DNA from 2 places in the Paenibacillus sp. OT2-17 genome. Region 1 is predicted to be linked to the other one. Evidence: predicted binding sites of a transcription regulator. Region 1 holds the regulator's gene; the other holds the start of a gene.
The links. The regulator NrdR, encoded in region 1, represses ribonucleotide reductase genes. The targets are predictions, from matches to a motif close to AACACNATATATNGTGTT.
Positions count from the first base shown of each region.

Region 2: the regulator NrdR is predicted to act here: its motif matches at 5,741-5,758, upstream of nrdI (class Ib ribonucleoside-diphosphate reductase assembly flavoprotein NrdI).

Region 1 is NZ_WUDQ01000113.1:779-9,144, forward strand. Features, by position in the region: gene coaE (dephospho-CoA kinase) at 1-539, shown strand, start outside; gene GRP75_RS14030 (lytic transglycosylase domain-containing protein) at 536-1,099, shown strand; gene GRP75_RS14035 (alpha/beta-type small acid-soluble spore protein) at 1,219-1,443, opposite strand; gene nrdR (transcriptional regulator NrdR) at 1,549-2,016, shown strand; tRNA gene GRP75_RS14045 (tRNA-Ala) at 2,147-2,222, shown strand; tRNA gene GRP75_RS14050 (tRNA-Lys) at 2,235-2,307, shown strand; gene GRP75_RS14055 (alpha/beta hydrolase family protein) at 2,452-3,456, opposite strand; gene GRP75_RS14060 (GNAT family N-acetyltransferase) at 3,453-4,103, opposite strand; gene GRP75_RS14065 (helix-turn-helix domain-containing protein) at 4,121-4,876, opposite strand; gene GRP75_RS14070 (radical SAM/SPASM domain-containing protein) at 5,107-5,985, shown strand; gene GRP75_RS14075 (TetR/AcrR family transcriptional regulator) at 6,129-6,695, opposite strand; gene lpdA (dihydrolipoyl dehydrogenase) at 6,892-8,277, shown strand.
Region 2 is NZ_WUDQ01000133.1:889-8,285, reverse strand. Features, by position in the region: gene GRP75_RS14900 (LacI family DNA-binding transcriptional regulator) at 196-1,263, opposite strand; gene GRP75_RS14895 (ABC transporter substrate-binding protein) at 1,544-3,235, shown strand; gene GRP75_RS14890 (MFS transporter) at 3,308-4,531, opposite strand; gene GRP75_RS14885 (GNAT family N-acetyltransferase) at 4,534-5,094, opposite strand; gene GRP75_RS14880 (DUF2500 domain-containing protein) at 5,154-5,516, opposite strand; gene nrdI (class Ib ribonucleoside-diphosphate reductase assembly flavoprotein NrdI) at 5,924-6,283, shown strand; partial or broken gene nrdE (class 1b ribonucleoside-diphosphate reductase subunit alpha) at 6,270-7,397, shown strand, end outside.

The DNA.
Region 1 (8,366 bases):
TGGTCGCCAAAGGTGCGCTGCTGATCGACGCAGATGCCATTGCCCGGGAAGTGATGCTTCCGGGGCATCCGGTGCTGGCGGCGGTCATACAGCATTTTGGACAAGCTATAGTGAACAGTGACGGAACCCTGCACCGCAAAAAACTGGGTGAGATTGTATTCGGAGACCCTGCCCAGCGGCAGGCACTTAACGATATTACACATCCTGCTATTCGTGAGGAAATGCGACTGCGTATGGAAGCATATGAACGGGAACAGCCGGACAAGCTTGTTTTGGCAGATATCCCGTTAATGTACGAGTCCGGGCTGGAGAGCTTGTACGAGGAAATTATGGTTGTGTACGTACCACGTGATATTCAGCTCCAGCGTCTGATGCTCAGAGACGGTCTGACGGAGGAACAAGCTGGACTTCGGCTGTCCGCACAAATGGATATTGAACAAAAGAAAAACTTGGCCGATATCGTTATCGATAATAGCGGAACACAGTCTGAGACGAAACGACAAATTGATCAATTTTGGCAGCGGAAGGGACTTGCATGAACATTTTGCGAAAGAAAAGAGTCCTGCTCACTTTGTTTGTCGGGTTTGTCCTGATTCTGTTCCTCAATTCAAATTGGATGTCCTGGTTCTATCCGATTCAATATAAGGATGAGATTCGGCAGTATTCACAAACGTATGAAGTGGACCCATTTTTGGTGGCGTCTATTATCCGCGTAGAAACCAATTTTAAAACCAGTAAGCAATCGCATAAGGGTGCACTGGGGTTGATGCAGATTATGCCGAATACAGCAAATTGGATTATGGACAGCGCCCAGATTCAAAAGGTTCCGCTAGACAGTGTCAAGCACGAGCCTGGTACCAATATAGAGCTGGGAACCTGGTATTTGCATAACCTATCCATGAAGTTTCAGGATAATCCTGTAGCAATCGTAGCTGCTTACAATGCAGGGCCGGGTAAAGTTCAAGAGTGGCTCGATAAGGGAGTGTGGGATGGAAAAGAAGAGTCCATTAAGCAAATCCCTTTTGGTGAGACACGACATTATGTACAGCGGGTCATTTATTACTACAGGCAATACACGAAAATTTATAATGATTTTTAAAAGACAAGTTAATGACATGATGAGCCTTTTCGCTTTAAAATGAAAAAAAGCGCAGGACAGGCTGTTTTTAGCAGCCCGTCCATACACTTTTTCTTGTTATTTCTGCATTATTACCGCGATTATTGGTATTGACCTGCCAATTGTTGTTCGGCGATCGTTACGAGGCGTTTTGTGATGTAGCCCCCGATCGAACCGTTCTCATAGGAAGTCATGTTACCTTGGTATCCATCTTGAGGAATGCTGATACCCAGCTCTTGAGCGATCTCATATTTCATTTGCTCCAGAGCGCCGGAGGATCTGCTGACTACCAGATTGTTGGAGTTGCCATTGTTTCCTTGTGCCATTGTTGTTCACCTCCTCGCGATGTGGTAAACATATTATGATCCGTTTTGACAAAATTATTACTAAAAATCTTCGGGAATTTATTGGAAAAAGAAAGTGGTGAGATTATGAAATGTCCGTATTGTGCCTACAATGGCACGAAAGTGTTGGATTCGCGACCTGCGAATGATAACAAGTCCATCCGTCGCCGCCGTGAATGTGAGCAGTGTGCCAGGCGTTTTACCACCTTTGAAATGGTGGAGGAAACCCCACTCATGGTCATCAAAAAAGACGGCAGCCGTGAAGAGTTTAGTCGTGATAAAATGCTGCGCGGTCTCATTCGAGCCTGTGAGAAGCGCCCAGTATCCGTCGAGCAATTGGATATGATCGTATCCCAGGTGGAGAACGCTATCCGCAACACAGCAGCCACAGAAGTCGATAGTCAGCAGATCGGGGAGCTGGTCATGGAACAGCTTTACCCAGTGGATGAAGTCGCCTACGTACGTTTTGCGTCCGTCTATCGTCAGTTTAAAGACATCAATATGTTTATGAAGGAACTGAAAACATTGTTATCTAAAGATACAGCCAGCGACTGATCGCTGACTGTATCTTTCTTGGGTCAAGGTGGGAAGATGATTATATTTTTTTTATAAAAGTATTGACACAGGAATAAAAATTTTATATGATATAGAAGTCGCTTGAAACGTTGATTAACTTACTTATGATGGGGCCTTAGCTCAGCTGGGAGAGCGCATCGCTGGCAGCGATGAGGTCAGGGGTTCGATCCCCCTAGGCTCCACCAAACTTTTATTATGGACTCTTAGCTCAGTTGGTAGAGCAGTTGACTCTTAATCAATTGGTCCAGGGTTCGAGTCCCTGAGAGTCCATCCTTTTAGAAAAAACGGCAGAGATGCCGTTTTTTTGTTGTTTATAGATCTATTCCCAGTCTAACCGAGAACAGTTATGGGGTTTTCATTAGCATTTTTTCATTAGCATATCAAAAGAAGTATGGCAAAAAAGAACATCATTGTTTAACGCTGACTGACATAATCGGAAAGGGATTTGAGATACTCACCATTCACCAATTTTCTGGGGGCGAATACGGCTGTTAAGAAAGTTAGAGATTTTGAACGCGCGATTTTTTCATCCATCATGGAATGGTCGGCTTCAGGTAAATGAATCACGGACAGCAGTTCTGGAGGTATTTTCTGGCGATAGACTCGCTCGGTACCCTTTACATCAACATTAATATCTTTGCCAGCCAGAACCAAGAGTACAGGAGAATGGAAGTGACTTAATTCTTCGGTGGAATCAGACAGAAAATTTTTGCCTATAAAGCTCCATCTTTCTTTGGAAATCATATCGTCAGGATCGGCTATGCCTAGATATTCTTCATAAGAAGCATGTTTTTTCAGTAACTGTAGAACTTCTTGATCGTAGTTCAATGTCTTTTGAATTTCTTGCGGAGTAGCTCCTTCTTGTTCCATTTCTTTTCTGGTATTAAATTGTCCTTGGGAAATCCAGTTCACGGCAGGCGATACAAGGATGCTGAATGCAATATCATGCTCCTCTTTAACGATCTTCGGAATGACCCATCCTGCTTGACTGGCTCCCCATAGGCCGATTTTTTGCTTATCAATCATCGGTAAGCTTCTTGCCCAGTCTATTGCATATCGGATCTCCTGTGCGCGGTCCTCCATGCTTTGGTCGAGCCAATTGCCAGGAGCGCTGTTAATACCGGGCTTATTCAGTGACAGGGAGGCATAACCCTTGGAAGCGAACTTTTCCCACAGTGGTTTGTATCCATCATCATATGTGTCATTAATAGGACCATCCCCATGGACAAAAACAACCAGTCCAACCTTTCCCGAGTAGTTCCTAGGCAAAGCTAATGTACCTGTTAACAGCCCTTTAGGTGTCGCAATTTGTATGTTTTCTTCTGTCATCTTGTAGGAATTTTGATATAGAACAATTAGTATCAAGGCAACAGCCAGAGCTGCCGCAATACCAAAAGTAAGCTTGAATGTTTTTTTCAACGATGCTCTCTCCTCGAATGCAGGTTCTCTTTCCAACTCATCAGATACCATACAGGCTCCTTGAACCAAAAATGCCGTAACCCATTATACTTGGATTGTTCTACTTCAAACGCCAGTTTGTGATACAAACGGATAGCCCCTTGGTTCTTATGCGCTACATGAAGCGTCAATGCATGAAACCCAGATTCAACCGTAAATTGCTGTGCGAAAGCTAGAAGAAGGCGTCCTATTCCCTGGTTACGATGACTTGAACGAATCGCCAAATGATCAATGTAACACTCATTTGCAGCGGGGGTATACTCCAGCGCATGCATACCTGTCAAAAATTTAAATACATTGAAGCAACCAAACTGTTTTAGGAGCGGAGCTAAAGAAATGGGATTTGTTTCAGGAAGTGAAGAGGAGGGGGCCTTCCATTTGAGGGAAAGAACACCGACAACATCTTCGTTCTCTTTGGCTACAAATTGTTTCATAGATGAAGAATAAGGATTTTGAACCCAAACCTGCATTAACAACTTCTGTATATCTTGCTCCTCCAGTGTAACAAGAGATTGGAATTTTGCTTTAAACGATTCGACTAAAAGACTGCAAACAGCTTCATGGTCTTGTTTCTGGTATGCAACAATGTCAAAGGATTTTGCACTCATTTAACGCCCTCCAAGATTTATTCTACTTTAACCTGAATTTCGTATTGCAGCTTGTTGTTGTCGAACATCGAAAGATAAGATTTTTCTACTAGAACAATCTTGCTTTGGCAGTTATATTGGTGATGAGCTACATATCGTTCCATTTGTTTAATTTCATAATCAATCTCTGGTTCTTCAATGACGGAAAGATGCTTATAAAGATAGTTGCCCTCTTCCAGAATATAGTCAGCCACATCCGCCGTTTCATAACATAGCTTCGCCTGTCCAGCATCAGACAAGTAATGCAGGTCATTTTCAAATAATCGAGGTGGGGCAGGGCGGTGTTCAAATAGGTTACCGGCAGTGAGCTCTTGACCATTCTCCAATGCAAACCATAGCTTTAAATGACGGGGACCTAATCGTTTGACCTGATACTCATCGTCCTGCTGGGCCCGATTATTATGTTCTTCTAACACTTTGTGAATAAACTGTTCATGCATCTTCAAGTTAGCTATTTCGGCCTGTACCTTCTGCAACGAATGCTCTAAAAGCTGGTTATAGTCATCGGCAGCATAGGAAGTCATACATTCTTGAATCTGATCGACAGGGACATTTAATTTGCGTAATAATAAAATATGCGAAAGCTGATAAATCTCATGAAGCCCGTACATTCGATATTGATTTTCTTCTGTATGTGATGGATACAGGACTCCCTTTTCTTCAAAATAACGCAGTTGATGTACAGATACATTCATGAGCTGAGCAAGCTGGCTGATCGTAATGTGTTCTTTCAATGGTAGGACTCCTTTACTGATAGTTGAATAACTCCACTATAAACCTTAGGTCAGACCTAGGGTCAATAGAAAATATCAAATCAAATCTTGGATAGGCGTATGTGTCGAGCATTTGATGCCCACACCAAGGGAGAGACTGGAGAGTTTACCTGTCGGTGATAACCCGTTATAATCATAAGATTAGTGAGCATAAACAAGATGCTCCGGATGAAGGTTAGAATGGGGAAATCATGTTGAAAACTTTTAAAAAGGTATACATTGAGATAACGAGCATTTGCAATCTCGCATGCAGTTTTTGTCCTCAAACACAGCGTGTCAAAAAATTTATTGATCCGGAAGTCTTTCGAAATGTGCTTGATCAGGTCAAACCACACACGGATTACATCTATTTGCATGTAAAAGGAGAGCCGTTGCTCCATCCGAAAATTGATCTTTTGCTGGAAAGTGCTCATGAGAAAGGCTTGAAGGTCAATATAACCACCAATGGTACCTTGCTGCCGAAGACCGGACATAAGCTGCTTGGGCAGCCAGCGCTGCGTCAGATGAACTTCTCTCTCCACAGTTTTGACGGGCATGAAGGCTCCGTGGATCGAGAAGGGTATTTGGGTAATATTTTCACGTTTGTAAGAGAAGCGGTGAAACACAATGTCATTATTTCGTTCCGTCTCTGGAACTTGACTGAAGATAATTTGACTAATGTGCAGCGTCAGCGCAACCGGGAAACACTTGAACGACTGGAGCAAGAGTTTGGACTGGACTATCGGATTGAGGAAAAGGTGATACCGGGCAGTGGGGTCAAAATCGCACCAAACGTTTATTTGAATCAAGACCATGAATTTGAATGGCCGAGCCTCAGTGCTCCGGAAGATGACGGAAAAGGCTTTTGCCATGCACTCCGTAGCCAAGCGGCGGTATTGGTGGATGGAACGGTGGTCCCTTGCTGTCTGGATGGAGAAGGCGTCATAAATTTAGGTAACGTGCATGAACAATCTTTTTCCGACATTGTGGAAGGGGAGCGTGCAAACCGTCTGTACTTCGGGTTCTCTAAGAGAGAAGCGGTAGAAGAGTTATGCCGAAAATGCGGGTACCGCAAACGATTTGGAACATAACCGAGATTTGGCAGGTGGAGACTTCGAATCTCTGACAAATCGTTACCTCCGTTTTGAGTTTAGATTCTTAGGAAAAATCCGCTAAACATCAAGGATTTCTTGGTGTTTAGCGGATTTTTTGCATACGTAAAACATACTTACATTCAACTATTAACCAGCGCTTTGGCATACTGTTTGCCTGCCGAGAGAAGGCTGTCACTCAGTTTAGGATCATTAACAGAACGTGCAAGCACAAGAGAACCAACCATACTACTGAACAATGCACTGCCCTTGGACTGATCCATTCCCCCCAAATTGGAGATAAACGTAATCATTCTTTCCAACTCCTGCGTGAATATCTGCCGGATTTCTTCGGAAGAACGGGCTATTTCTACGGAAAGGGCAGGAATAATACAGCCTATTTCTGTTCGATCACGGTGATGGGTGCTTAAATAGTAATCGATGACAACATTAATTTTAGGATCTTGCTTTTCTTGGTCAACGGCCTCCTGAAGCAGTGCGAGGGTATCACTGACGGCATAGCGACAGGCTTCGGCGACTAGCTGTTCTTTGTTATCAAAGTGTGAATAAAACCCGCCGTGAGTTAATCCTGCCCCTTTCATAATAAAGGGCACACTTACATCTTGAATACCGTTGGCACGGAAAGCTTGGGCAGCACTTTCAACGATCTTACTCCGCACTTTCATCTTATGGCCTTTTGGATAAGGCATTGTAATCACTCCACGGGTTTATAATGCTAACTTCAAAATATTATAATCATCATAATAAAACGTGTCAATTTGTCTTCCTATAACGACAACTTCAGAAAGGCTGATCAAGACTATTGACGCTTTTAAAATATGATGACTATAATATATTATAATCATCATATTTTAAATCATGCCATTTTAACAGGAGGTATTAGTTATGAGCAAGCATGAATCTGTAGAAACACTGGTCATTGGATCAGGGCCAGGAGGTTATGTGGCAGCATTGCGTTCTTCTCAGCTTGGAATGAAAACGGCGATTGTTGAACGCAGTCAGCTAGGTGGAGTGTGCACGAATGTGGGCTGCATTCCATCCAAAGCTTTGATTGCCGAAGCACATCGCTATGAGATACTCAGGCAGGTAAATCAGGCAGATGCAGCGATGTCATTCGTGAATGCTCAGGCTTTCAAACAGGGGATTGTGAATAAGCAGGCAGGCGGAGTTGGCTTTTTAATGAAAACGGCAGGTGTGAGCATTCTGAAAGGGGAGGCGAGTTTGGTTGATGGGCATACAGCCATCATCAATCAAAATGGAGCGGAACAAACGATATCCTTTAAGTATGCCATATTGGCAACCGGCTCCCGTCCAATCGAGCTGAAAGCATTTCCGTTTGGCGGACGTATTTTGTCCTCTACAGAGGCGCTTTCGCTTCCAGCGGTTCCGTCCAGCCTGATCGTGATAGGTGGTGGATATATTGGCGTTGAGCTTGGACAAATGTATGCCAAATTTGGAACAAAGGTAATGATTCTGGAGGGAGGGGAACGGGTGCTGCCGGGATTTGAGACGGACCTTGTGGCCCCTGTTGTTAAGCAATTGAAAACAGATGGTGCAAGCATCGTAACTGGGGCGATAGCCGAAAAAGTCGTGCAGAATACGGATACTATTACGCTGCATTATTCAAAAGATCAAGAGCAGCATCATGTCACCGCTGAGTTTGTATTAGTTACTGTAGGCAGAAAACCGAATACGGATGGCAGATTAGGATTGGAGCACATTGGCTTGCCACTGACGAGCAGGGGGTTGATCGAGACAGACGAGCAGTGTAGAACGGCTATTCCGCATATTTTTGCCATTGGAGATATTACGGAGGGTCCAGCCCTTGCCCATAAGGCTTCCTATGAAGCGAAGATTGCGGCAGAAGCGATTGCAGGTCAAGCTGCTAAAGTGGATTATAAAGCCATGCCGCTGGTTGTCTTTTCTGAACCAGAGCTGGCTAGTGTTGGCCTAAGTGAAACAGAAGCAAAGGAAAAAGCCTTACCGATTGTCATTGGCAGAGCTTTCTTTGCAATTAACGGCAGAGCATTGGCGCTAAGGGCAGCAGAGGGGTACATCAAAATCGTAGCAAAGCAGGGGTCGGGGATCGTATTGGGGGCGCAAATCGTCGGCGTCGAAGCTTCAACACTCATTTCCGAGCTTGCTCTGGCTATCGAGATGGGAGCAACCGTAGAAGACTTAGCTCTAACCATTCATCCCCATCCTACATTGGGAGAAGTAATCATGGAGGCTGCGGAGAATGCGGTCAGAAAAATGGACCGTCCAAAGTAGAGGCTCCGTATGAAATCACTTCATTGCCTGTGAGAATAATTATCAACTATAATATATTATAGTTTGAATATGAGTTTGAGCAGGTACGT
Region 2 (7,397 bases), on a different contig from region 1:
TCCCTATAAGCATGATTGGGAACATCTGGATTCTTCAGCAACATAACAAAAATAACATTAAGCAAACAAAGTAGTCAATTGTTTTTTAGAACAAATGACAAAATACAAAATAAAAGTCGCCCTCTGCCCCTAAACAGGCTAAAAGCGACCTCCTTCGTCTTCACGGTGTATGGTGTCATAACACGTATCTGGACATTAACTATATGTGATTGTGCTGATGGGACGCTCACGATCATCATTTTCCCGACTGATCCGGGGTGCATGAACTTCCCGTACGAATAGCTCAGCATGTAGCAACTTTTTCTCGACAGGCGAGTTCGGGTTCGTTATGCGCCATAACAACTGGTCCACTGCACGCATTCCCAGCAATTCCTTATCCACTCTTACCGTGGCATAAATCGGCATTTGTTCATTCGTATCGTCAAACCCGGTCACTCCGCAACGCCTCGGAACGTCAATCCCCTTTTCTTTCAGCACATCCACGACTTGCGCAGCAGTCACATCATTAGCACATACAAAAACCTCAGGCAGTTCGTCCTCGGACAACTTTTCCATTTCCTCAGCAAGCGCTTGCGCTCCCCTGTGAAGAAGATCTTTAATCTGCCGCAATTCTACTCCGCTCATTTCCAGTGTGGAACGACATGCTTCCCAGCGTTCGTAGAAACTGTGAGCGTCATCAATATGACCCACAAACTGAAAGCGGGTATAGCCCCTGCACAGCAAGTCCTTCATTAATTCACTCATGCATGTGCGATTATCTGTAAACACCGTATCACTTAAAAATGCAGAATCCCAATGATCTACCATGACGACCGGAATACCCATCCGATAAATGTTCAGCAACAACGAAGTTGAAATCGTCCCCACTGTGATAATCCCTTTAATCGCCTCCGGGTTCAGTAAAGAAAACATATCTTCAGTCGAGGGCTCCGTTAACGTGATCATATCCATACCCTTACGGTTCAGACGCTCAGAAATCCCTTCAAATACTGGCCCCCAGTATCTAGATTCCCTGTTCTGATACCTAATATTCGGAAATAACACTAGCACGGTACCTGACCATTCTCTGGTATCTGTGTCCCGAGGCTCTACCCCTGTCATTTTGGGGTGACTGCGAAAATAGCCCATCTGGGCGGCAAGCTTGACCAGAACCGCCCTTGTCTCTTCACTTACACCGGGTTTGCCTGATAGTGCACGCGAAACAGCGAACTTTGAAACGCCCGCCGCATCCGCAATTTCTTGCAACGTTACTTTTCCACGCATCTTCTCACCCAACCCTATTCGGAGTCTTTTTCTATCTTAACCTTTCTAATACACGGGTGTACCTATAAACTGGTACCATCGTAGCATACTTTGTTTTAGATCATCAAATGATAGATTTGTACAAATCCACACCCTTCACCAAAATATGTTTGCTTAATAAAAAAACAAACCGCATAACAAGCAATTATAAATTACTTGACGTGAGGTTCTTTATTTCCTACAATTTACTATTGAAAGCACTTACATTGTGTAAATCATACTTATTAAGGGGGATTTGCAAATGTTCAAGAACAGGTTGGTACGACAGAGCTCCATTCTACTCCTGTCTTTGCTGCTGCTCGTTACAACGGGCTGCGCGAATGGAACAGACGGTAAGGCAGAAAAGGAAGATCCTAATGACACCAGTCCCATTACACTTACTTTCTTTGGCGGTGATTCCAGCTCTAACTGGAACAACATGAAGGATGCTGTCGGGCAGGAAATTATCAAGAAAACGGGCGTTACGCTAAATGCCGAACATGCTGTCAATGGTCGAGGCGAGGAAAAGTTTGCTTTAATGGCAGCGAGCGGAGAGTATCCAGATCTCGTGTACCCCAAATCAGACATTGGCAAGTTGGTCGATGCCGGAGCACTCATTGACTTAACAGATCTCATTGATAAATACGGCCCTAACATTAAGAAAGTGTATGGAGACTATTTTAATCGTATTAAATATAGTAGTGAAGATCCAGCCATTTACACGATCCCGACCAATTTGGGTGTGGATCACATCGCGTTTGATGCACAAGCTGGCTTCGAAATCCAGCATCAGGCACTTAAGAAGCTTGGATACCCTAAAATCCGCACCGTTCAAGATTTTGAAAAAGCACTTAAAGATTATGTCGCCAAATACCCTACCACCAATGGCCAGCCTACCATTCCCCTATCACTTGATGCCGAAGACTGGAAAATTCAAATTACAGTGACAAACCCGGCTGTTACTGCTACAGGTGGACCCGACGATGGCGAATATTATATTGATCCTAAAACACACAAAGCCATTCTTCACTACAAGCGCCCAGAAGAACGCGAATATTTCCGTTGGTTGAACCATATGTACAATGAAGGACTGTTGGATAAGGATACTTTTGTACAAAAAAGTGATCAGTACAAGTCCAAAATCGCCGCAGGCCGTGTCATCGGACTCATTGATCAGGAATGGAACTATCAAGATGCCGAAAATGCGCTCAAGGCAGCCGGTAAGGATGAATTCACTTACGCCCATTTTCCAGTCACTTTAAATGAGAAATACGAGGACCATTCCCTTCAGCCTATCGGCTTCGATACTGCATCCGGGATCGGAATTACAACCTCATGCGAAAATCCGGTGCGAGCTATCAAGTTTCTGGATTTTCTGGCCTCCGACGAAGGACAAATTTTACGCAATTGGGGAATTGAAGGCCAGCATTACAACGTAGAGAACGGCAAACGAGTCATTCCGGCGGATGTGCAACAACGTAAAAACACTGATAACGCTTCTTTTAGCAGAGAGTCAGGAATCGGTTTGTACTGGATATGGGGGCCACATTATGGCGATAGCGTGAAGGACCCTTCTGGCAACTATTACACAACCAATTATCCGGAGATGATTACCGAAAATTATAGTCAAGCCGAAAAAGAGTCCCTTCAGGCATACAAAGCCCAGACGTGGAAAGACCTGTTTCCGAACGAAAAGGATTTTCCGGTAAAAGAGTGGGGTGCTGCCTACAACATGCCTGTTCCGACCGATACGAATTACAATGTTATTTATCAAAAGTCGCAGGACATTGTACGCAAACGGATTCCTGAGGCTGTACTCGCCAAGCCAGATCAGTTCGACGCTGTGTATGACCGCATGCTCCAAGAGCTGGATCAGGCGGGTGTGCCAAAAGCTGAAGAAATCTACACTGGCCTAATCCAAAATCGCCTGAAACTGTGGTACGGCGAAAAATAGGGTTTGCTTTTTAATGAAATATTATAGGGCTGACAGACAATGCTGTTCAGCCCTTCTACATTAACTTTTATATTAAACATTCTGTTTGGTTTCTTTTTCTTTCCAAGAATTACTTTTGCCTGAAACACGATTGACGTGAAACAATAAAATGATAGGAATCAACGCAATCCCGCCACACATCACCCAAGATATTTGAATTGGTGTTTGATCGGAAGACAAATCCGTAAAATTACGACTGATGATACCTGTCACGATTAAACCTACGCACATGCCTAATTGTGAAATCGCAGAATCCAGAGATAGTAGTGTAGAACGATACTCATTAGAGATTCTTTTGTTCAGAAAAATTTGTTTGGCAACCGGATACATGCCGCGCCCAATTTCATAGATCAAAAAGGTAAGCAGTGCAGGATAAAATGTGTTGAACGCACCGGCTAAAATGAGCCATATCCCAATCATACCGCAAGCATACATGAGTATACGTACATCACTGTATCGTGAGCCTAGCTTTCGAACCAGGTAACTTCCCAAAGTCATACATAGTGAATACCCTGCCTTGATAAACCCCATAATCCAAATCCCTTGTTCGGAAAGGCCAACCAGACGTGGCTGTTGAAATGTATTCCCCGCCGAGTTCGAAAAGCTGATAAATAAGCCAATCATAAACACGATCCAGATAGACTTATTTTCAAAACCGATACGTACACTTTCTCCGATAATCGTTTTAATACGGGTAGTAGACGTCTTTCGCTGAGTAACGTTCTCCTCATCCATATAAAAGAAACATAGAAAAATGCATACAATAATAGATAAAATGCTAGCCACCCATGGAAGTGAATAGTTAAAAGTTGCGAGGAAGGCTCCCAACAGACCACAAATAAATCCCGAAATGTACTGTATACTGTTAGAGGTTGTAAAAAGAACTTCCATGGGCTTATCACTATTTTCCACAACCCATGATTCCAACGAACCTGATTGTAAACATATAGCCAGACCCCCAAAAACTTGCGCAAACACAAGCACCCCGATATGATCTGTCCAAACGAACAACACACTATAGAGTAGAAAACAACAAAGTCCCAAAATAACAGAAATTTTTCTTCCATACTTATCTGCAATAGCCCCTGTGGGTATCTCAAACAAAAAAATACTTACAAAGAATACAACTAGTAAGAAGTTCGCACTCTGCAAAGAAAGTCCTTTAGCTAATAGAAAAAGGATGAGCGTAGTCCCCGTGATTTCACTCATAAAAAATTGAAGAAAGCTGACGGAGTAAAATAGCTTATGAGATTGCATTCTTAGGATTCCGTCGCTTGCTCTGCAGCCTCGTATTCGCTTCGCAAAATCCCCATCTGAATAATGTCATAGTATTGCCCTTCCCTGAATAGCTTTTCCCGTAGCCGCCCTTCCTCCTTGAAGCCGCATGCCAAATAGCAACGGTGTGCACGTTCATTGAACGCATAGACCTCCAGCTCCAGCCGATGCAGATTCAGTGTATGAAATGCAAATTTTTGTAACAGCCGGATCGCTTCCCGTCCGTAGCCTTTGCCCAAGTCACCGTCACGCCCGATCACAACACCAAGGGTGGCGTGCCGATTTACCCAGTTGATTTTAAATAAATCCAGTTGTCCGATATAGTCCAGTGTGTCTTTATGCGCAATGACAAAACCTTTGATCTCGGGGTTGCCGTCAATCATCATCTGCACAAAGGATTCGCTATTCACCTGTGAATGCGGGTAGATAAACACGTCGCTTAAACCACGTGTGATTTCCGGGTCATTGACCCATTTTCGGATAGCTGGTACATCTTCTTGACGGTATTCTCTCAATACAATTCGTTTTCCAATGATATGCGGCATCGTAATCTTCCCTCCAATTATGTATTTGTTTTGGCAATACTAACTCCCCGCCAACACCTTTATGCTTCCATTACTCTTACAAACTCCAGAAAACGTGTACCTTTATAATGAAGCTCCCCACGATCCCCGATCACAATCATACCAAAGTCCGTATCCTTCACCTCCAGCTCCATACGCTCACCCCCGTCAAACTCAAAGGTGATATAATAATATGTCGAAGCTGAAAAATCGCCTGATCCCCCACGCACTCTCGTCCGTTTATCCACAACCTTACATGAACGTTGTATCCGTTCGGCTGCTTGATTGGACAGGCCCGCTCCTATCGTTTTGACAATTCCCATAATCATTACAATAGCAATGAGTCCAAATACGATAAAAAAGATCATATTAAACGATTGAAATTCCATAAAATCATTTCCCATCTGCTTCATCCTTTCTACAGTAAAATGTAAATTTTCCATTCTATTGCCCATTGACAAATCGTACATCTTCACCCTCAAAAACTCCAATACTTTTTTAACATACTTACGAAAAAAAAGTTCTTTCGCTCTTTTCCGTACCCCGCTTGGACTTATACCCGATCTGGGTCCGCTGATCCCCTCTAGACCGATTGACAAAACTATATATAGATATAAAATAGAGAATGTACTCTAAATATAGTGTAAAAAACGTATTTATGCCCGATATCTTGAAGATACAGGTATGAAAATACATGTAAATATAGAGTCAAAAATTTTAAATGGCACAGCCAGCAAGGGTTTCCAGCTATGATGGATCTCGGGCAATGCCGTTTTCTTTTTTCGTTAATTGTTTAAGGAGGTTGCATACCATGCTGATTGCATATGATTCCAAGACCGGCAATGTAAAAAGATTTATAAACAAGCTCAAGCTTCCAGCGGTTCAGATCGAGGAGCAAATGACTATAGAAGAACCTTACGTACTTATTACATATACAACCGGGTTTGGGCAGATACCTGAGAGGGTATCTTCCTTTTTGAAAAAAAATGCACAAAACCTTGTTGGTGTAGCTGCAAGCGGCAACCGTAACTGGGGTGAGAAATTTGCCAAAAGTGCGGATTTGATTGCCGACCACTATAATGTCCCCGTAATTAGTAAATTTGAATTATCTGGAACGTTCGGAGATGTAGAGCGTTTTAAACAGGAGGTGAGCCGAGTTGCGGCATATTGAATTGAACAACATGTTGATGAAACGCGATACAGACGGCTTTTTCCAATTGGAAAAGGACCAAGAGGCTGTAGCGGAATTTATGAAGGAAGTTCAGGAACGGAGTTTGAAGTTTGCTGACACAACCGCTCAAGTGCTGTATATGATTGAGAATGATTATTACGAAAATTTCTATAACAGCTACACGGCTGACGAAATTAATGATATTTTCCATATCACTCATAGCTATAATTTTAAATTTCCTTCCTATATGGCAGCATCCAAGTTTTATACTGACTATGCAATGAAGAGTAACGACCGTAAAGTCTATCTGGAACATTACCCTGACCGGGTTGCTGCTGTCGCGCTGCATTTAGGACGCGGTAACGCCGATACGGCACGCCTGTTGTCCCGCTCGATGATGGAGCAACGTCTCCAGCCAGCGACACCAACCTTCCTAAATGCAGGCAAAAGCCGCCGTGGGGAATTGGTTTCCTGCTTCCTGCTCGAAATGGACGACTCCCTGAACTCAATCAACTATGTGCTGAACACCTGCATGCAGTTGTCCAAAATCGGCGGAGGTGTTGCCATTAATCTGTCGAAGCTGCGGGCACGCGGTGAAGCGATTAAGGGTGTAGAAGGCGCAGCAAAAGGCATAATGCCTGTGCTGAAGCTGATGGAAGACGGCTTCTCCTACGCAGATCAAATGGGACAACGTAAAGGTTCTGGCGCAGCCTATTACAACATTTTCGGATGGGACGTGCTTGAGTTCCTGGATAGCAAAAAAATCAATGCTGACGAAAGAGTACGTCTCAAGACACTTTCTATTGGATTGCTGGTGCCAAACCGCTTTTACAAGCTGGCTCAAGATAATGAACCGCTGCATGTATTTGCTCCTTACAGTGTGTTCAAAGCCTATGGAACGCATCTGGACGACATGGATTTGGATGAAATGTACGACACGCTGCTTGCTGACGATCGGGTGAAGAAAAAAATAGCGATGAGCGCACGTGACATGCTGACGAAAATTGCCATGATTCAGTTGGAGTCTGGTTATCCATATATCATGAACAAAAGTAACGCGAACCAGGCACATGCTCTTAAAAACGTGGGTCAAGTCAAGATGTCGAACCTATGC